DNA from 4 places in the Gilvimarinus sp. 1_MG-2023 genome. Region 2 is predicted to be linked to each of the others. Evidence: predicted binding sites of a transcription regulator. Region 2 holds the regulator's gene; each other region holds the start of a gene.
The links. The regulator PhoB, encoded in region 2, activates phosphate uptake and scavenging genes when phosphate is short. The targets are predictions, from matches to a motif close to TGTCATAAANNTGTAACA.

Region 1: a site for PhoB is predicted at 2,091-2,108, ahead of Q4563_RS06320 (ABC transporter permease subunit). Genes of this name have one in related genera too.
Region 3: a site for PhoB is predicted at 2,114-2,131, ahead of Q4563_RS10730 (porin). Genes of this name have one in related genera too.
Region 4: a site for PhoB is predicted at 2,289-2,306, ahead of Q4563_RS04080 (choice-of-anchor I family protein). Genes of this name have one in related genera too.

What each region holds. Positions count from the first base shown of each region.
Region 1 is NZ_JAUOSC010000003.1:184,755-190,320, forward strand. It holds gene Q4563_RS06320 (ABC transporter permease subunit) at 1-1,926, opposite strand, end outside; gene Q4563_RS06325 (PstS family phosphate ABC transporter substrate-binding protein) at 2,160-3,128, opposite strand; gene Q4563_RS06330 (Yip1 family protein) at 3,322-3,939, opposite strand; gene Q4563_RS06335 (ClpXP protease specificity-enhancing factor) at 4,107-4,505, opposite strand; gene Q4563_RS06340 (glutathione S-transferase N-terminal domain-containing protein) at 4,550-5,188, opposite strand; gene Q4563_RS06345 (ubiquinol-cytochrome c reductase) at 5,247-5,566, opposite strand, start outside.
Region 2 is NZ_JAUOSC010000011.1:42,005-47,570, reverse strand. It holds gene Q4563_RS12285 (chorismate--pyruvate lyase family protein) at 80-679, shown strand; gene ubiA (4-hydroxybenzoate octaprenyltransferase) at 680-1,537, shown strand; gene phoB (phosphate regulon transcriptional regulator PhoB) at 1,702-2,397, shown strand; gene phoR (phosphate regulon sensor histidine kinase PhoR) at 2,455-3,759, shown strand; gene Q4563_RS12265 (cellulase family glycosylhydrolase) at 3,920-4,897, shown strand; gene Q4563_RS12260 (dihydrouridine synthase) at 4,934-5,212, shown strand; gene Q4563_RS12255 (hypothetical protein) at 5,234-5,566, shown strand, end outside.
Region 3 is NZ_JAUOSC010000008.1:76,654-82,219, reverse strand. It holds gene Q4563_RS10745 (HvfA family oxazolone/thioamide-modified RiPP metallophore) at 47-373, shown strand; gene Q4563_RS10740 (HvfB family MNIO-type RiPP peptide maturase) at 373-1,239, shown strand; gene Q4563_RS10735 (HvfC family RiPP maturation protein) at 1,232-1,978, shown strand; gene Q4563_RS10730 (porin) at 2,226-3,134, shown strand; gene Q4563_RS10725 (hypothetical protein) at 3,134-3,586, shown strand; gene Q4563_RS10720 (MlaA family lipoprotein) at 3,733-4,446, shown strand; gene Q4563_RS10715 (PilZ domain-containing protein) at 4,524-4,829, opposite strand; gene Q4563_RS10710 (SpoIIE family protein phosphatase) at 5,167-5,566, shown strand, end outside.
Region 4 is NZ_JAUOSC010000002.1:279,870-285,435, forward strand. It holds gene Q4563_RS04075 (hypothetical protein) at 1-226, opposite strand, end outside; gene Q4563_RS04080 (choice-of-anchor I family protein) at 351-2,237, opposite strand; gene ettA (energy-dependent translational throttle protein EttA) at 2,505-4,172, shown strand; gene Q4563_RS04090 (tryptophan halogenase family protein) at 4,291-5,566, opposite strand, start outside.

The sequences.
Region 1 (5,566 bases), on a different contig from region 2:
AATACCCGGGCTCGCGGTCGGTAAAACAACCCCAATAACGGTTTGCCAACGGGTCGCGCCCAGCGCCAGTGAACCTTGAGTGAGGTGACGCGGCACGTTAAAAACGGCATCCTCAGCGATTGAGAAAATGGTTGGAATAACAGCAAAGCCCATGGCAATCCCCACCACCAGAGCGTTGCGCTGGTCGTAGTTGATGCCGTTGTTGGTAAACCACTGGCGCATACTGCCGTCGAAGAACCACACCTCGATGTGCGGCGATATGGCCACGCAGAACCAACCGGTAAGCAAAATGGGAACAATCAAGATGGCTGCTTCCCAACCGTCGGAGACGCGGTGACGAATCGATTGGGGCAAATGCGACCAACCGTAGCCAACCATCACCATCATCAGCGGCATTAGGATCAGCACACTGAACACAGCCGGTAAATGATTTTCCAAAAATGGCGCCAACCACAGACCGGCCAAGAAACCCAAAATAACCGTAGGCAGGGCTTCCATAATTTCAATGGTCGGTTTAACCAAGCCACGCATTTTCGGCGTCATAAAATATGCGGTGTATAGTGCACCCATAATGCCTAGCGGAATGGCGAACAGCATGGCAAACAGTGCGGCTTTTAATGTGCCAATGGACAAGGGCACCAAACTCATTTTGGGTTCGAACTCATCGCCACCCGACGATGCCTGCCAAACATACTCGGGCTCGGACCGACCCTCGTACCACACTTTTTGCCAGAGCGAACTGAAAGATATTTCTGGGTGCTCGTTCCACAGCTCGGTCACTTGAACCAACCCCGCTTGATCGAGAATCAGCATTTTGCCGTTAATAGGCGAAATCGCTAACTGCTCAATCGGCGCATCGGCCACCTGTTCAACTAACAGGGTGCGCGCAGCCGTGCCGTGGTAAATACCCAGGTAGCCCTCACTGTCACCCACCAAAAACCCGCGGCGTGTATATTCCGGCGCTATGGTAGTGATCGCGCCGGGCAAGCTGTCAAAGTCGCGAGTAGGTAGTAAGTGATAAATATTGTTCGGGTTGCGCACCAAAAGCCACTGACTGACACTGCCCTCTTCGGTGCCAATCACGACCGAACCTGTGCCCACCAAAAACTCCATTGCCGTTATCTGACCACGCTCGGTTGCCACCGACCCGGTAAGCGTCGCTACAGCAGGCTTTTCCACAGAAAACAAATGTACTTGCGCGCTGTCATCGGCCACCAACAGATGGCGCGCAGTCTTATCGACCTGAATTATTTGGGCCTGAGCACCATTGGGGAGTCTGGGCAGCGTATAGACTTTACCGCTAGTACTTACTTTGCCTGTGATCATATTCGTTCGGCTGGTGTAGACCCCCAGTTGAATACGATTATCTGCCGTAATACCGGCCAGCACATGTCCGCGTCCGGTGGCTTGCACGGCCACAGCGCGCAAACTCTGCCCTTGCGGGTCCAGTGCGATAGGCGCCTCTCCTAGAGGGAACACCACTTCTGGGGTAATTTTGCGCTGATCGTTGGGATAGGACAGTGAGTAGTCAATGCGCGTTACGAGCATTTCACCGCTGGATAAGCCGTAAGCCGCCAGGCGTTCATTGGGTGTACTGGTACCCACACTGGTAACCTTCGCACCCGCCGGCAGAGGTAACTGCGTGCGGGACATGGTCTTACCTTGGTCGGCGGCAAAAAACTCGACGCTGCCAGCGCTGGTTAGAGAGGCGCCAATCTGCTCGTAGCGCTCCAACACCATATGGCGATTGTCGGCGCTGCTCACCTGACTGACCGGATAACTCTCAATCACGTTCACATCGGCGTCTTTCATCAGGGGAAAGACTTCGGAAAATAAGTAGAAAAAGATTAGGCCGAGAGCACCTACAACCGCCAAGCCCGCTGTCGTGATGCCCCATTTGGATATACTATCCTTAAGGCGCCTCACGTTTCGCAGCCTAGCCCTTTCACTGGCACTTGGCATCAGACTCTCTGTCCCGTTCACAGCGGGAGATGTCTCGCTCATAGTCTGGTTCCTGATTATGTTGACCGGATGTTTAGACGTGGTACGCCGCGTTTACTTTGCCATCGGCGGCGATCGTAGCAACGATTTATGACATTTTTGTTACAAAGTAATAATGCGCCCGGAGGCGCATTATTAGACGTCTGGCAAGCTGTAAATTACAGGCCTAACTCTTTGTGAACACGCTCTGCAACAGCGGCTGGTAATGGGATATAACCGTCGCGTACAACAACCTCTTGCCCTTGCTTAGAAGTCACCATTTTCAGGAACTCCGCTTGCATAGGGTCGAGATCGCGGTTGGGGTGCTTGTTAATGTAAACGTAGAGGAAGCGCGCCATTGGGTAGCTGCCATCGGCCGAGTGCTCGGCGTCCGCTGGCGCATAAGGCATGCCTTCTTCGGCGGCCAGAGGCAAGGCACGTACACTAGAAGTCACATAACCAATACCCGAGTAACCAATGCCGTTAATCGATTCACTCACGCCCTGAACGACAGAGGCCGAGCCCGGTTGCTCGTTGATGCTGGCCTTAAAGTCTCCACCACACAGGGCGATATCTTTAAAGTAGCCGTAAGTACCTGACACCGCGTTGCGGCTGTAAATTGTAAAATCGCGGTTCTCCCAATTGCCTTCCAGGCCAACCTGCCCCCAGCGGGTAATATCCTCATTGTGACCACAGCTGCGCGTCGCAGAAAAAATGGCATCCACCTGAGCCATGGTCAACCCTTCAATCGGGTTGTCTTTGTTTACGTAAACCGCAACCACATCGATTGCAACGGGCACAGCGGTGGGCTTGTAACCGAAGTGCGCCTCAAAGGACTGAATCTCTGAGCTTTTCATTTCGCGGCTCATCGGGCCAAAGTTGGCAGTGCCTTCGGTCAGTGCGGGGGGAGCGGTCGATGAACCAGCACCTTGAATTTGAATATTGACGTTAGGGTAAAATTTGGCGAACTCTTCCGCCCACAGGGTCATCAGGTTATTCAGGGTATCGGAACCGATACTGCTGATGTTGCCCGAGATACCGGAGGTGGTTTGGTAATCTTCTAAGTTGGGGTCTACATCGGCAAACACTGGCGCACAGGTCAGCGAAGCGGCTACCGTCAAGCTCTTGATGAATGTTTTTACGTTCATGGATGATTCCTCGGTTGAGTCCACTTGGTCATTGGGCGCACTCTATCGAGGGTTTATGACAGTTATGTGACAGCCGGTAAAGAAACTGTCACATTCCGGTAACCCTAACCAGCAGTTACTATTGCAGGGTCAACAAAAAAGCGGCCGGAGCCGCTTTTAAGTCGCATATAGAATTTGTCGTTCTAAAAATGCATCAACTTACATAGATTGGTCCCATGCCTGAAGCCCAGACAATAACGGTGGCTACCATCACCACGATAGCCAGCACCAAGCCAACGGTAATAACAGAGCTGGCGTAGATAAAGCCGCGCTCCTGGGGGATATTCATCAAGATAGGAATACCCTCATAAATCAAATAAATGGAGTAACATGCTGCCGCAATGAAAACGCCCGCTACCAGCCACAGTTCCGGCCATAGCAGAACCACGCCCGCCAGCATCATCGGAGCGGCGGAATACACTGCCAGTGCGGTGCCCTCATAGTGACGCTTATTGGGCTCATCCGATACGCCAAAGCTCTGACTCATCCAGTTGATGTACTCTCCCAGAATATAGACGGCAGCCAATTGGGCAAGATACGCAAAGCCACACAGGATCAGCGCACTGTCAGAGGTCAGCTTGACCACACCGCCATTGCCAATACTCCACCCCTGTTGAGTCACACCAAAATAGGCGCAAATAACCGGTATTAGAGCTAACAGAGGTACGTGGGTCCAATAGACACGAAAGAAGCTCTGCTCTTCACTGCGAATACGTTGCCACTCGCGGTCAGGGTTGGTGAAAATACCCAAGGTGTGTTGGAACATTGCCATAATTACTACTCCTACTTCGGTCGTTCTTATTATTCGAAACACTGTCTGTAGGTCAAAGATAACAAGGGCTGTGCAACAGCAACAAATAAGAAATCGCTATATAACTGTCGCTTTTAAATAGAGAAAAATATATATCACAAACAAAAAAGGCGCCTAAGCGCCTTTTGTTACTTCACTACCCGTAAGCTGGGTCGTTTCGCATCACTATCACCTTCCGGCTGGGTAGGTTCAGGTGGTGTGGGTGGTTCGGGCTCGGCCTCAAAAACTATTCCTTGGCCATTTTCTCGGGCATAAATTCCCAAAACCGCGTAAATAGGAATAAATAAATCGCGAGGCACACCGCCAAAGCGCGCCGAGAACGACACACTCTCCAAACCTAAATCCAAATCCACTACCGAGGTAGGCGATATATTGAGTACAATTTGCCCATCTTTATTCACATGCTCCAGAGGCACCTCCACCCCGGTGGCTTTGGCATTGACCAAAACATAGGGTGTACAACTGTTATCCACGATCCACTCGTAAAGTGCACGAAGCATATACGGGCGTCTGGAACTCATGGACATATCAATACCTCTGTTTACAAAGGGCAGGGTTAGCTGCCACGAATTTAAGCCGCTGCGCGCATCTCTCGCTCGGCTTCGGTTAGGCTCTGCTGGAAAGAGTCGCGACTGAACAAGCGCTCCATATACTGCGTTAAAGGCTGACTTTGGCGGGTATTCGGTATAGCGACCCCGAGCATTTCCAAGCGCCACAAGATAGGCCCCAAACAGCAGTCGACAATAGTGAATTCGTCACTCATAAAGAATGGCATTTCACTAAAGATCGGCGCAATACTTAACAGGCTATCCAGCAGGTCCTTACGAACTTTGTCGGAGTTAGTACCGTTAGGGTCTTGCAATATTGCATCGACTTTGGGCGCCCAATCGCGCTCTAACCGATACATCCAAAGACGGCTCTGCGCCCGTGCAACCGGATAAACAGGTAGCAATGGCGGGTGCGGAAAGCGCTCGTCCAAGTATTCCATGATAACTTTCGACTCATAGAGCGATAAGTCTCGATCCACCAATGTAGGCAGTGAATTATAGGGGTTTAAATCCGCCAACTCACGGGGCTTACTATCGGTATCCACTTCCACTGTATCTACTGAAACACCTTTTTCAGCCAGTACAATGCGTACTCGATGACTGTAATGATCACTTGGGCCAGAAAATAAAGTCATGGATGAGCGCTTAGTCACAACACCCATTAGGTCACCTCAACAATTAAATGTAAAACGAAGGGCGAGCTTAAACTCGCCCATGTAATCAATGAATACCTTTCCAGTATTCACGATTGAGCAGGTAGGTAAATATAAACAATACACAAATAAACAGCAGTACAAACACGCCAATACGTTTGCGATCTAACTGCGATGGCTCGGCCACATACTCAAGAAAGTTGACCAGATCAAACATAGCCCGATCAAACTCTTCACCAGTCATACTGCCTTTGGTCTCACCTTCAACCAGTGCACCGCAGTGTTCTTCTATGACAGGATTACCTAGGTCATCGCGCTCGGTATGACCGTGTGAATCCAATTTAGGACCGGCGCCACACTCCAATAGCCCTTGCAGCTCCATCATTA
Region 2 (5,566 bases):
AAGCATACAACGCTATCACGCCAGTAACAGGGGCTGTTAGAATAGCCGCCGTTGTCACTGAGCTTTGCTGGGGTTTGTGTTGTCTCTGTATGCCACCGATTGTCGCCACTTAATATCGCGCTTATACCCTTTGCGACGGGGCGGATTTGGGCTGTGGCAAAACACAGGTCGCTGTTTTCAACTACCCAGTCATCTTCGCTCTTGGCTGACCGACCCGAGCTCCCTGACCGCCCGCTTAAACCAACTGGGCGGCAAGCCAATCAGTGTGCACATAGTGCAACAGGGGTGGGGCAGGCCAAGCTTGAGCGAGGCCAACACTTTGGGTATTGCCCCGCATAGTGCATGCTTGGTGCGCGAGGTGATACTGCGCGGGCCACAACAGCAGCCCTGGGTGTTTGCCCGCAGCTTATTTCCCGCCACCAGCCTTAAGGGACCACTCAAACATCTTCGCCATTTGGGCCGCCGCCCCCTAGGTGGCTATTTATTTAGCCATGCTCAGCTGGGCCGCTCAGCGTTACAATTGGCACTGCTGCCCCCAACTGGGTTGGTGCCCGAGGCGTTACAGGGCTCAAGCGCACTTTGGGGCCGCCGCTCGGTGTTTACTTTGCACAACAAGAAACTACTGGTGAGCGAGATTTTTCTGCCCGCCTTTGAACACACTCTGACCAGGACAGACTAAATGCGTAACCGACTGATGCTGTTCGTGCAATTAACAAGGCTCAATCGTCCGATTGGCTGGTTGTTGGTGTTATGGCCCACTCTATGGGCGCTCTGGTTGGCCAGTGATGGGACGCCGAGAATTGACCTGCTGATCATATTTAGCTTGGGGGCAATCGTAATGCGCTCGGCTGGCTGTATCATTAACGATATTGCCGACCGCAAATTGGATGGTCATGTAAAGCGCACTCAAGACCGACCTCTGGCTCTCGGCCAGCTGCAACTAAGTGAAGCCTGGGCAGGCTTCGCTGCGCTGGTGTTTATTGCCATCATTTTAGTATTACTGACCAATACATTAACGATGTTGCTGGCCGTCGGCGCACTCGTTCTCGCCAGTGTTTACCCCTTTATGAAGCGCTATACCCATTTGCCACAACTGATATTGGGAGCAGCGTTTGCCTGGAGTATTCCCATGGCCTTTGCCAGCGTGCAAGAAACGGTGCCGGTAGAGGCCTGGCTGGTGTACTTCACTGTGGTTATCTGGACCATGGTCTACGATACTTTTTACGCTATGGTGGATCGGGATGATGATATTCAAATAGGCATCAAATCCACAGCCGTCTTATTTGGCGAGCAAGATCGACTGATTACCGCCACCTTGCAAATTCTAGTCGTGGGTGGCCTGTTAATGATGGCCCCTCGATTTGAGCTCAATGCACTTTATTATCTTGGCGTTGCCACGGCGAGCGCCCTGTTTATTTACCAGCAGCGACTGATTCGGTATCGTCAACGCAGCCAGTGCTTTAAAGCGTTCTTAAACAACCACTGGGCACAGCTGGCCATACTGCTAGGCATCATTGCCGGTCAGCTACCTTTATAGAAAACACCACATTGTGGCAAATCGATCCCGTTACTGTCATAAATATGCAACAATTAATACATTAAATACGCTTGCGCCGTCGGTTAACGCACCTTGGTCATTAATGACCGTTCCGACATTGAGATTTTATCTTTCCGTATTTTAATGGATCACAGGCAGGCACTATGACAAGTCGTACCATTCTCATCGTTGATGACGAATCCGCCATTCGCGATATGCTGCGTATCGCTCTGGAAATGGCGGAATACCGCTGCCTAGAGGCCAGTAACGCACAGGATGCTCACGGCCTGATTGTGGATGAAAAACCCGATCTCATATTATTGGACTGGATGATGCCCGGCACCAGTGGTATTGAGTTGGCGCGCCGGTTAAAGCGCGATGAGGTCACCGCTAACATTCCCATTATTATGCTGACCGCTAAAGGCGAGGAAGATAATAAAATTCAGGGGTTGGAAGTGGGTGCCGATGATTACATCACCAAGCCTTTCTCTCCACGCGAACTGGTAGCACGCCTCAAAGCAGTTTTGCGCCGCACCGACCCCCAATCCAGCGGCAAACCCATTAAGGTTCAGGGGTTGTGCCTGGATCCCGCCAGCCATCGCGTCACCATCAATGAGCGCGAAGTGGATATGGGGCCTACCGAGTTTCGGCTGTTGCAATTTTTTCTGACCCATCAAGAGCGAGCTTATACCCGCGGCCAATTGTTGGATCACGTGTGGGGTGGTAATGTTTACGTGGAAGAGCGCACGGTCGATGTCCATATTCGTCGTCTGCGCAAAGCGTTAACCGTAGATCAACACGAAAACCTGGTACAGACCGTACGCGGTACAGGCTATCGATTTTCCACTAAGGTCGGCTAATAATCGCGGCTCGTAAACCCGCGCCACACAGAGCTGCCCCGTCAGTAAGGTTATCATTTGTTGCAAGGATTTCACGCCGAAGTTAAACGCCTGCTGCTGTTGATTGCGATGGCGTCTATTATCGGTCTGCTGGTCGATCAATTAGCCATCACACTGCTGCTTGCCACCGCTTGGTACACAGGTTGGAACCTCTGGCAAATGCTGCGTCTGAGTATTTGGCTGCAAGGCAAGCGCAAAAGTCAGCCTCCCGAGTCCACCGGACTTTGGGGGGAGGTTTTTGACGCTATCTATCACCTACAGCGCCGCCAGAAGCGCGAAAAAAACAATCTGCAAGCGGTGATCAACCGTGTTCAGGAAACCACCTCCGCCCTAAAGGACGGGGTGATATTACTCGACTGGCGTGGCCAGCTAGACTGGTGGAACCCAGCCGCGCAGCGACTGCTTGGGTTTTACAACTCCGATCAGGGCCAGTCAGTGGTGAATTTTATACGCGATCCACGTTTTGTCGATCACTTTGAGCAAGGTGATTATAGCGAGCCGCTGGATATTCCCTCGCCACGCTTTCCCGATAAGCGACTGCAGTTTCAAATCACCCGTTTTGGTAAGAATGAACGCCTTATCGTTGTGCGCGACATTACTCAGATTTTCCATTTGGAGCAGATGCGCAAGGATTTTGTCGCCAATGTGTCGCACGAATTACGAACCCCGTTAACGGTGATTAGCGGCTACCTCGAAACCATGGCCGACAACAATACCACCCCCGCCTGGAGCCGGCCATTTGAACAAATGCAGCAGCAATCGAAACGCATGTCACTGCTGATTAACGATCTGATTATGCTCTCCAAGCTCGAAACCACAGACACCGGCTTTAACCAGAAGCGGCTGGAACTTGGACCTCTATTGCAGACGATCAAAGCCGAAGCCATGGTGTTGGCCTCCGACAAACAGCAAACCATTACTCTGGATATGACGCCAGAGCTCAGTGTCGTCGGCACCGAAAAAGAACTGCACAGTGCTTTTTCCAATTTGGTCATTAACGCGGTCAAATACACCCCTGAACAAGGCGCAATCGCCATGCGCTTATGGCGCAGCGGCCCGCATATCTATTTTTCGGTCACCGACAACGGAGCGGGGTTTGAATCTAAACATATCCCGCACTTAACAGAGCGTTTTTATCGTGTGGATGCCAGTCGCAACAGTAAAACCGGCGGCACCGGCCTTGGCCTTGCCATTGTGAAACATGTTTTGCTCCGGCACGATGCCGAGCTGCAGATTCACAGTGAAGTGGGTAAAGGCAGTGTATTCACCTGTATTCTTCCTGCTAACGATGGCCGCACCGGCCTGCGGCCTAGGGACAAATAACCCACTTCGCGCTACACTAGCTGCAACCCCATTGGCGTTTCCCTGAACGGGGCCAAACAAACCCAAGGCATTTGCTTTGTCAGGCAGATAATAATAAATTCGGTCATAGCGACCGGACAATCACTGACCGAGCGGGCACTTAACCGACCATTGAGTCTTTATGCGAAGATTTCTGATCACCACAGCCCTCTGTCTGGCCATTTGGCCGGCCTATGCTACCCACCTAAACGTGCAGGAGCGGTTTGTCTATACCCCCTGTGGCGAGCGCGTCGTCTTAATGGGCCCCAACCGCATGGTGTATCGAATGGACCGCACGGGCTTGTCGAGCTTTGCCGAGATCGCCAAAACAGGAGCCAACAGTGTGCGACTTATCTGGACGGTTGAGGGCACCGCCGAAGAATTGGATACGGTTTTGCGCAATGCCCGCGAGCAACGATTATTCCCCATTGTCGAGGTGCACGACGCCAATGGCGACTGGTCAACCCTTACGGGACTGGTGGACTACTGGCTGCGCCCCGACATTGTGGCCACCGTCGCCCGCCACCAAGCCTATACCATTGTCAATATTGGCAACAACGCAGGCGATATGGCTGCCCTGAAGCAATACATAGACGGCTACACTCAAGCCATACAACAGTTGCGCAGCGCTGGGTATAAAACTCCACTCATGATAGATGCGCCGGGGTGGGGCAAAGATATTGACGCTCTGCAAACTGCCGCCCCAGACCTACTGGCCGCTGACCCACAGAATAATATTCTGCTATCGGTGCATATGTGGTGGCCAAAGATGTGGGGTTACGACGCCGAGCGCGTACGCCAAGAAATCATACAATCGGTAGAAGCCGGGTTACCCCTTATTATTGGCGAATTTGGCAACCGCTGGGACGACACCGACGGTGGGGAAATTCCCTATCGAGCCATTATTAAGACAGCTTTGGAATTTGACATTGGCTTTATGCCTTGGTCTTGGGGCCCCGGCAATAAACCACAACAACACTTGGATATGACCGACGACGGCACCCTACAGGGCTTAACCGGGTGGGGACGGGAAATCATGTTGGATGAGCCCTACGCCATAGCACACAATGCAGTCACACCGAACTGGCATTGCATGACAAGCCAAGAACCTGCACCATAAAGCTTTGCGGCCCGACCTCGAGCATACAAACTGATTATGAGCCTACCCGAAAACGAACTGGACCCTAAACAGCGCAGCAACGTTTTGCGTCGTACCTATAACAAGGTTAAGCAAAAGTACGCCGGTAAAATACGTGAAAAAGCCATTGAACGAGCCAAAAATCGTATTTATTTGCACGGCCGCAAACCCGATGAGTACGAGCCAGATGTACTGGAAGCTATTGTGAAAGAAGAGGAAGATAAGATCATCAGCGATTACAAATCGCGCGGCATGGTCGCTCTGGTGGCCGCTCTCGGCCTGAGCCTGTTTCCATAATCTTTTCCTAAAGGCATCGCCATGTTTCGATTTCTTGCCAAATCCGCTCTGGCCACTTTTATCTGGAAGCGCTACCACCGCCCGATTCTCGCCACACTCACTCTTTTATTGGGCTATTTTTTAGTGGGGATGGTCCACGGCGATTATGTGGATTACGCTCACAGCGCTCAAGATACCACTGGGCTATGGTTGTCTTACCTTCTCAAATGGGTGCTACTGATCACATTCACGCTGATCTATTATTTTTACCTAAAGCGGATCTTGCGAACTCCCGAGCCCGCCATACAGCAAACACCTCCGCCCACTAACGGAACTAAAAATACCCGCGAGCCTCCAAGTGCCTCCGATCCGTTT
Region 3 (5,566 bases), on a different contig from region 2:
GGTTTGAGCTGCAGCACGAACCCTTTAAATACATGGAGATGGTCAAATGAATAAAAACTTTAAAGCCCCTATGGCAGCTGCGGTTGGCGCAGCGTTTATGGCAAGTGCCGCAATGACCTCGGTAGCGACGGCTGCTGAAAACCCTTTTGCCGCCGAGACTCTGCAGTCGGGCTATAAATTAGCCGATGCCGAGGGCAAGTGTGGTGAAGGTAAGTGCGGGGAAGAGAAAGCCGACCGTGAAGGCAAATGCGGCGAAGAGAAAGCTGAGAGCGAAGGTAAATGCGGCGAAGGCAAATGTGGTGAAGCTAAAGCCGACACAGAAGGTAAATGTGGTGGTGAAAAAGCCGACAAAGAAGGCACCTGCGGTCACTAATGTCTGGTCATCACTTTGACATTACCGGCGCGGGCTTGGGCCTGCGCCGGAACTTATTAACGCCTCTGGCCGAGACCGATACAGCGGATATCGCCTTTATGGAGGTGGCGCCTGAGAATTGGATTGGGGTAGGTGGGCGGCTTGGTAAACAGTTTCGTCGCTATACCGAACGCTTCCCCTTTGTTTGCCACGGTTTGTCGCTCTCTATCGGCTCGCGCGACCCACTGAACGAAGAGTTACTCTACGCCGTTAAGCACTTTATGCGCGAGCACGGCATCCACGGCTATTCTGAGCATTTAAGCTTTTGCAGTGATGATGGTCAGTTGTATGATCTTTTACCCATTCCCTTTACCGAAAAAGCGGCCGGTTATGTAGCCGAACGTATACTACGAGCGCAGGATATTCTCGGCCAGCGTATCGCCATTGAAAATGCCTCCTATTATTGTGCGCCGGGGGCAGAAATGTCGGAAAGCGACTTTATTAACCTAGTGCTGACAAAAGCCGATTGCAGCCTGTTGTTGGATGTTAATAATATCATCGTCAACAGTGTTAACCACGGTTACGATGCCCGGCAATTTTTGCATTCACTGCCCTTGGAGCGAGTCGCCTACGCCCATATTGCCGGTCACTACCACGAAGCCGAAGATCTGCGGGTTGATACCCATGGCGCCCCCGTTGAGCGAGAAGCCTGGCAGTTGCTAGATACGTTCTATCAGCAGGCAGGCCCAGTAGCCACCTTGCTGGAGCGAGACTTTAATATTCCACCTATGCCCGTACTGCTGCAAGAAGTGGCCGAGATTCGTCGTATTCAAGCGCCTTACCTAAGCGCAACCGACAGGACACATGGAGAGCTTGTGCGTGAGTGATTTTCAACAAGTGCAGCAAACGCTGAGTGATCATTTGCGCGACCCCGGGCAACATCTAGCACCGGCGGGTATGGAAGACCGCCGCGTGGCCATCTATCGGGATTTAATTTACAACAACATCGAAGGTTTTATTGCCGGTGGATTTCCGGTATTAAGAGACATACTGAACGATGAGCTCTGGCACGCTTTGGTTCGGGATTTTGTGCGCCATCACCGCAGCCTCAGCCCCTACTTTTTGGAAATCAGCCAAGAGTTTTTACAATTCTTGCAGCGGGAGTTCGAGCCCAGTGGGCGTTACCCCGATTTTATGCTGGAGTTAGCCCACTACGAGTGGGTGGAGCTGGCCCTGGATGTGGCGCCTGGAGAGTTACCCGCCAAGCCTGTGCACGCTCAATTGCTGGAGCAGGTGTTGGAGGTGTCACCACTGCTTTGGTGTTTGAGTTATCGCTACCCGGTGCATCAGATCGGGCCCGATTACCAGCCGGAAACCCCTCCCGAAGCCCCCACTTTTTTGCTGGTTTACCGCGACAGGTCCGATAAGGTGGCGTTTATGTTGAGCAATGCGGTCACTATTCGCTTGATTAAGTTGTTGCAAAGCGGTGAGCGCACCGGACGTGAAGCACTGTTGCAACTGGTTGATGAAATGCAGCATCCCACGCCTTCCCAGTTGTTAAAGTTTGGCTCTGATCTGCTGGAGCAGCTTTATCAGTGCGATATTCTCTGGCCTCGAGCCATATAAATTTCCCTCTTGGGCCGCTACTATTGAGTAGGAAATCGGGCAAACCCTTGATTTACCTTCTATATTAATGTGTGAAACATAAATTATGTGGCGCCAAAATCCCGCTATTGAATAAATCTAATGAACTCTGATTTCTGTAATATAATTGTAATAATTGGCAAGCAAGATACGCGCTGTCATTAATATGTCATCTTAGGTTCATCAAATAGTCACCAATTTGTCATTTGGTGCCGAAAGAGGAAATCAAATGCAACGTCATTTTCTGGCTCTGGGTCTTTTGGCTGTTTCATTGGCGCAGCCTACTCAGGCTGTCACTGTCTATGGTAAGGGCAATGTTGCTTTACAGCATGCCGATGAGAGCGGGGAGTCCGAGCTGCAGCTGGTCAGTAACGCTTCGCGAATCGGTGTGATGGGCAGTGAAGAAATCAGCGAAGGGATCGAGGTGATCTATCAGTTCGAATACGGAACCGAGATCGATGATGGCGACAGCTCGGGCCAAACCTTTACCCAGCGCAATATCTATCTTGGGCTTAAAACCTCCGCGGGCACATTAATGGCCGGTAATTTTGATACGCCGACCAAGAAAGCTCAGGGCAAAGTGGATCTGTTTGATAACCTTGAGGGTGACATTAAAAATATTGTTACCGGTGACAACCGGGTTAAGAATATTGTGCAGTATGTCTCTCCGGGCTCCATCGGGCCCTTTACCGCTAAAGTCGCTTACATCACGGAAGAGACTGATAGCGATGCCGGCGTGTCGGCGTCGCTGGCGTATAAACAAGATGCACTATATCTGGCGGCTGCCATTGATCAGGATGTAGAAGACAATAAAGGCGCTACCGATTTATACCGTTTGGTAGGGGCCTACACTTTGGGTAGTGTTCAGCTCGGGGCACTGTACGAGTCTTTCGATGGGGAGACGGGCGACGGCGATGGTTACTTCGGCTCGGTACAGTGGAAACTGACCGATAAGTGGATTCTTAAGAGTCAATACGGCCAGTCTGATATCGAAAAAGAAGGTCGCGAAACCTTAAGTGTCGGCGGTGATTATAAACTCAGCAAATCGACCAAAGCCTTTGTCTATGCCACTCACAATGAAGATGACAACGGTCGGGATGATGACTACGTCGGTGTCGGTATGGAGATGAAGTTTTAGTGCTCAAGCGCTATTGCTTGGTTTGCGGGCTTATATGGCTAAGCGTCTGGTCGCTAACGGCTCTGGCACAAGAGCCGTGCGAGCCGGCGGTGGACTTGGCCGATAGTTTTGATGCGGTCAATCGTATCGGCGACTGCGATTACAGTGACCAAGGCCTAAATAAGTTGTTGTCGGGCCGAACTCAGGCGCAGGACAAAGAGCCCTCGCAACAGCAAGCATCGTCATCGGCCCCTGCGCCAGACACTCAAGCTCAAGCTCAGCCGGCACACTCTGCTCGTCTGGCGAGTACTCCGGTTAGCGACGGGTTGGGCTATACCCAGCAGCGGTTTCAGCTACTGCAGCGTGCGGCCCAACTTTGCCAACCCTTAAAAGCCGAGATACAGCGTCAGCTCGTTCAGTACGGCTCAGATGGCTTAGTGCTGACAGTTGAGTATCATTGCACCTCGCAATAACACTTAACCCCCCACGGGTAAATTCCTCTGCGTATCGACACTCTGGACAGTCTTCTAGTGAATTCGCTACTATGTGGACGTTTCTTCATTCAGCGAAAGGGCGCCTGGGCACACTTTCGTTTCTCCGGCATCAATAGGAAAACACCGTGAACTCTCTACGAATAGTAATGACATGTTGGATGTTGGCGATACTCGCGCCTATGGCGCAAGCTTCGGATGAAAGGGATCCGTGGGAGGGCTTCAATCGCGCTATTTTCGCTTTTAACGATGTCGCCGATACCTACGTTGTCCGTCCGGTTGCGGTGGGGTATGAGACGATAACCCCCGAGCCGGTTCAGTTGGGTGTGGGTAACTTTTTTGGCAACCTGAAGGAAGTCCCCAATGTGTTTAACAGCATCTTACAAGGCAAGTTTGGCCGTGCCGGTAAAGATACCGGGCGCTTTTTAATTAACACCACTTTGGGGGTTGCCGGGTTGTTTGACGTGGCTTCCCATATGGGAATACCGCGCACCGAGGGCGAGGACTTTGGTCAAACGCTGGCTAAATGGGGTGTCCCAAATGGGCCTTATTTGATGTTGCCGGTACTGGGGCCGCGCACTTTGCGCGATGCAGCTGGTATGCCGATTGACTGGGTAACCGACCCCAAAACCTATGTGGGGCACACGCGAACCAGTTACGAGATCAAAGCGATTGAGTTGTTGGATACCCGTGCGGGCCTATTATCGCTGGAGCAGGATATTGGTTCCGATAAATACGCATTGTATCGCGATATTTATTTACAGCGCCGTGAATACTTGATCAATGACGGCGAGGTGGAAGATAGCTTTGGTGGCGACCTGGACGATTTCGACGATTTTTAACTCTAGGTATTTGCACGTAACCGGCCCGGATATTCCGGGCCAGCTCTCAATGGCGCTAAGCTAAGACGGCAAACTTACTAGCGGATAACGTCCATAATTTGTAGTCCTGTTGCGTATAGCTCGCCCTCTGGTATCACTCGAACCACTTTCACCACCGCCCGCAATTGAGGGTTATGGCCGTGGCTAGAAGCCATATTTAGCTCCCATTCACTTTGTTCGGGTAGGGCTGTGTCGAGCATCAGCTGAACACCGCCACCACTCAGCTCTCGGCATTCACCGCTGTGCTGTCCGGTATCACTCGAGAGTGTTGCCTCGAGCGGAGCTTCGATTTTCATTCGAATAAAATCGCGTTTTTCCTCAAAGGTCTTATTGGTCAAGCTCATTGTGATTTCCTCTGGGTGCAACAGGCCAAACAGGGTGCATTGTATGTATTTAACAGTGGGGCGCCATTGGGTGCTGCTCGGTATATATTGCGAGTCCATAGGAAAATACAACTTTGCACAAATCCAAGATTAACAGTGAATCTCGCGCAAAACCATAGTTGTTTAAGCGGCGCTAAGTACATATTGCTAAAGAGCCTAAGAGTTCTCAAAAGTGAGGTTGGTGGCTATAAAAACAGAGTTTTTACTAGGCTTAGGGTGATTGACTTGCACCTAGTAAACGAACGGAGTAGTGTTATGCGCCTCTGCCAAAGCAACCACACATTACATATTCCAATCTATGCGAAAGCTTCTGATTATTGATGATGATAAGCCGGTTCGACATAGCATTTCTGCCTTTTTAGAGGACAGTGGCTATGGCGTTATTGAAGCGGTAGATGGGCCCGCTGGGCTCGAACGTTTTGAGCAAGGCGATATCGATCTGGTGATTACCGATTTACGGATGCCCGGTATGGATGGGGTCAGTGTGTTGCGACAGTTGCGTGAGCGCTCTTGTGACATACCGGTTATCGTGATTTCCGGTGCCGGAGTTATGAGCGATGTAGTCAGTGCTCTGCGCCTTGGGGCTTGTGACTATCTAATTAAACCGATAGTCGATATGGAAGTGTTAGAGCACTCCATAGAAAAGGCCTTAGAGCGCCAAGATTTATTAGCCGAGAATAAAAGATACCGCGACGAAC
Region 4 (5,566 bases), on a different contig from region 2:
CTCCAGCCCCCGAGAACCCATACAGCGCCCAACTAAACAATACCAACGCAATCACCCCTGTGAGTTGTGCAGGGTAAGCCAAACCTTGCTCCGCCATTTGAGCCATTTTTTCACCTGCGCCAAAAAAACGATACCATTGCGCGCCCCCAAAGATAATCGCGATATGCATTAATGCGGCTCCGGCCGTCAATACACCTGCGGCCATTAACCATCCATTTTTCTTCATTATTTTACGCCCTTTTATTGATTGTTTCGGCCATTATAAGCCGAAATGAACCACCCCCTACAAATTGGCAACAAAAAAAAGGCGCCTAAATATAGGCGCCTTTTTTATCTCGCTGTACCAAATATTATTCAAACATTTGATCGATTTGATACACCACGGTAGTACCACTAACCTCAAAACCAACAACCAGCAAAGCCTCGTCGGTTGGTGAGTCTTCGGCAGAAATAAACACCAGACCTTCGGGACCCAAATCACCAATGGTATCGAGTACGCTTTCAGCGTCTTCGGTCATCCAGTCATCGCGGGTGTTAAAGTAATCCATAAACGCGGGCACTTCTGGGTCGGTGATATCGAACACCATAATACCGCCCATACGCTCCAACCCGATAAAGGCAAGTGTTTTGTCACCGATAGTGCCGAGTGCAACGCCTTCTGGCTCTGGACCCTTGGCATCGGAACGACTATCGAGCTGGTCGCCTTCGTCGTGGGCACTGTTGAAGAAATCTTTACAGGGAATATCGCGCGCCGAACCCAGCATACAATCATCACCAGCGAGATATTGCTCCATCATATCGCCAGAATCCCAAATCAGACCGCCGTCTTCATCCCAGATAGAGAAAGAACGCGCACCGTAGCTGTACAGATTGTCGTACATCATGCGGTCACCCGCAGCATCTTCGTTACCGTCAGCGTCGAACATAACTGGCGTGCCGTCGGCATTTTGACGATAGCCCATGGTCCAGGTAATACCCAATCGACCCAACACCTCATCATCGCGGCAATCACCGGCATCACCTGCCTCTGCGCCGCAGTATGCGAAGGTGTCGTGATTGAGTAAGCCACCGGCAGCCAGCTCGCGCAGCTGCGGCGGTAAGTCGTCGTCGGCGCGGCGATCAAAACCATCGCTGTGCACTAGGTGTTTAACGCGAAACTCTTCGACAAAACCTTTGCTGGCATCGCCGGCCCAGTAATCATCATCGTCTTCACCCCAGGCACGGGCATCACCTTCATTGGCGGTCACCAAGTAAGTTGTGCCTTCAACTTCATACGAGGCCATCGCATCGGGTAGGTATAAGCCGCGTACACCCGGCCAAGCCTTCACCTCTACGGTACCTTCGTCACTGACATCCATTAAGTTGCCTGAACTAAAGTTATTCGCCTCTACCCCATGATCTTTGTAACCGAGCGATGCGATTGACTCAACGGTTGCCGAGGCGATGTCGATGCGGGCAATAGCGTTATTTTCTTGCAATACAGCCCAAGCCGTAGCGCTGTCAGAAGATACGGCAATGTATTCAGGTTCCAGATCTTGCGCAACACTGGCACCGGGGCCGAAGATGCGAACACCATCGGCAACAAGAGACGCCTTGTCACCATTGAATGCGTTAAAGTCGGCGGTAGCAACAACGGGGTTGGCGTTGTCACTTACATCGATAACAGCAATAGAGCCTTCAGGATCGACCTGATAGTCATCGCTCGGCTCACCTTCATTGGCCGCCAATACATAGTTACCGTCGGGGGTAAAAGTCACCATATCGGGTTGGGCGCCGACAGCAACGCTCGAAATAAGGCTCAAGTCTGCCGCGTTAAACAAGGCTATAGCGCCATTATCGGTTTTGGTATCGGCCTCGATGGCAAGTGCCACCAGCCCGTCGTGCACGGCGACGGAGTTTACCTCGCCATCGGTAACGACACTGCCACCATCGAGTGTATCAATAAAGACGGGGGCGGCTGGGTCAGACATATCCAGCACATCGATCATGCCTTTTTCGGCATTGACAACAAACAGGCGTTGGCTCGCGGCATCGTAAGCGGGAATTTCGGCGGCCGACTCGTCGAACTGACCAGTGCTGTAGCGCCCCACCAGGCTTAGCGCTATAGACGAAGGGGTTTCGACCACCGGCGTGCCGGGATCGGGGTTGCCATTATCGTCATCGTCGCTATCGCTGCCACAACCGACTAAAGCCAAAGCCGAGCATGCGGCTAGTATGTACGGAAAACTCTTTTTCATTGTTAGCTCCTGTTATCGAATGAACGGGTCGGCCAGAGCCTAACGAGCGATTGTTACAGGTTTGTGGCGAGGTTTCGTTCGGCTGTATGTTTCCTGCAGCATGATCTAACTTGGGGCATTTTTAACGCTGCTTTGCTCCTTTTCCCTCTTTTAGAGCCTTAAATCGACAAAAGATTGAAAAGCCCTTCGCCTTTCGGTAACTTGCGCGTTTTATCGCTAATCGACCGCAATTCACAGCTCCCTGCGGCAGGCACGAGGCACAGACAAATGGCACAGTACGTATACACCATGAATCGCGTCGGCAAGGTAGTACCGCCCAAGCGCGAAATCTTAAAAGACATCTCCCTGTCCTTTTTCCCCGGCGCCAAAATCGGCGTATTGGGTTTGAACGGCTCCGGTAAATCCACCCTGCTGCGTATCATGGCGGGCGTCGACACCGAATATAACGGTGAAGCCCGCCCCATGCCCGATATCAAAATTGGCTATTTACCACAGGAACCCGCACTGGACCCGGAAAAAGATGTTCGCGGCAATGTTGAAGACGGTGTTCGCGAAGCGGTAGACGCCCTGGCCGCGCTGGAACAAATTTACGCCGATTACGCCGAGCCCGATGCCGACTTTGATGAATTGGCAAAAAAACAGGCGCGCTGTGAAGATATTATCCAGGCCTGGGATGCACACAACTTAGATAACACGTTGGAAATAGCCGCCGATGCACTGCGTCTGCCGCCCTGGGATGCCGATGTCACTAAGCTGTCCGGTGGTGAACGCCGCCGCGTTGCACTTTGCCGGTTGCTGTTATCGCGCCCCGACATGCTGCTGCTGGACGAGCCAACCAACCACCTGGATGCCGAAAGCGTGCACTGGCTAGAGCAATTCCTGCAAAGCTTTACCGGTACTGTGGTCGCCATCACCCACGACCGCTACTTCCTCGATAACGCAGCGGGCTGGATTTTAGAGCTGGATCGCGGCCATGGTATTCCCTATGAAGGCAACTATTCCACTTGGCTGGAGCAAAAAGAAGCCCGCTTAGCGCAAGAAGAGCGCGGCGAAGCGGCCCGTCAAAAAGCGTTAAAAGCCGAATTGGAATGGGTACGTCAAAACCCGAAGGGGCGCCAGGCTAAAAGCAAGGCACGTCTGGCCCGTTTTGATGAACTGCAAAGCCAGGAATTCCAAACCCGCAACGAAACCAATGAAATTTATATTCCACCGGGCGAGCGCCTAGGCGATAAAGTCATAGAACTGGAGCACGTCAGCAAAGGTTATGGCGACCGCTTATTGATTGACGACGTCACCATGAGCATTCCTAAGGGTGCTGTGGTCGGTATTGTCGGTGGCAACGGCGCGGGTAAATCGACCCTGTTCCGTATGATTGCCGGCACCGAGCAGCCCGACAGTGGCACCGTCACCTTAGGTGATACGGTACAAGTTGCCTATGTCGAGCAGAGCCGCGAAAACCTCGACGACAAACAAACCGTGTGGGAGGCAATTTCTGACGGGCAGGATATTCTGCGCATCGGCACTTACGAAGTTAGCTCTCGCTCCTACGTGGGCCGTTTTAACTTTAAAGGCTCCGACCAGCAAAAACGCGTGGGCGAGCTATCCGGTGGTGAGCGCGGCCGCTTACACCTGGCCAACACACTCAAGCAAGGTGCCAACGTTCTGTTGCTGGATGAACCCTCCAACGACCTGGACGTTGAAACCCTGCGCGCACTGGAAGATGCTATTCTCGCCTTCCCCGGCTGTGTCATGGTGATCTCGCACGATCGCTGGTTCCTCGACCGTATCGCCACGCATATTATTGCCTATGAAGGCGAGTCCGAGGTGGTGTTCTTTGAAGGTAACTACACCGATTACCACGAAGACTTCGTCAAGCGTAAAGGGCAAGACGCGCAGCCTAAGCGCGTTAAGTACAAGCCTTTAAAAAATACTTAATACGCTAACAGCCACTGTGCGCGTGCGATGCGCGCACAGTGGCCTACTCTAAAAAATAATACCCCCTCTTCTTAGCCGACTCATTACGTCACCATCCCCGGCTCAGCTCCGCTGTTGATTAACCTAGGCTTTGCTCATGCTTGGGCAAGGTAGCCACCATCGCGCGAATTGCATGCTTGTCCAGCGATAGCGCTTGCTTTAACTCTTGTAAATTAAGCTGATTCACCCGCGCGCTGTGATTTTGGGGGCGAACTCCCATACCTTCAAAGACCGACTGCCAACTACTAGGCCGAAATAATTCATCGCGGGTTTGCCCCACATTACCCGATGCACGAAACAATTCTAATCGCTCGGCCAATGAATCAGGCATCGGTAATTGTCGGCAGTAACGCCAAAATGGCGTGTCTTGCCGATCTGTTGCACAGTAGTGCAACATAAGGAAGTCGCGCACCTCTTCATAATCGGCACTGATTTTTCGGTTGTACTCACGCACCAACGCGCGATGGCAATCGGCATTAGGGAAATAGCGCAGAAATAACTCTACACCGCGGGTAATTAAATGAATTGATGTTGCCTCGAGTGGCTCTAAAAAGCCCGACGCCAACCCAAGCGCAAGACAATTGTGCTTCCACATTTCACGCCGATGACCACTGACAAAGGGAATGGTTTTAAAGTCATTCACAGGCTCAGAGGCCAGCGACTTTAGTAATTGCCCCCGAGCTTCACGCTCTGAGCTAAACTCACTGGCATACACCAAACCATTGCCGGTGCTATCGCGCAGCGGAATTTTCCAGCGCCAACCAACTTTTTCTGCAGCAGCCAAAGTATAAGGTGCGATGGTTTCCGTGGCCGCCGTTTTGACCGCAATCGCACGATCGCAAGGCAGGTAACGACGCCAGTCAATAAATTCGCTGCCCAAGGTCTTACCAATTATTAAGGCATTAAAGCCGCTGCAATCGAGAAAGAAATCACCCGCAATGCTCTGACCGGATTGCAGTTGAACACGACTGATAAAACCCGAGTCGTGACGATGCACTTGTTCTACCAAACCCTGTGTACGTTTAACTCCGCGCGCCTCGGCATAGCGGCGCAAATAGCGAGCCACACGGACCGCATCAACGTGTAAGGCATAGTTAGCCCCACCAATTGGCGTGTGCCGTGCCTGCTCGGGAAAGAAAAAACGCCCCTGCTCTGCCATCACACTGCAAGGTGAGAAATCTTGCAGTCCCAGGGGTTCACCAGCAGCGCGCGCACGCAATAGGCACTGATAAAAATCGTAACTGCCCACCGGCCGCCCCAACCGGCCAAATGGATGAAAATATTGTGTGTGGCGCTGCTGCCAGTGAGAGAACTTAATGCCCAGCTTATAGGTTGCCTGAGTTTCGCGTACAAAC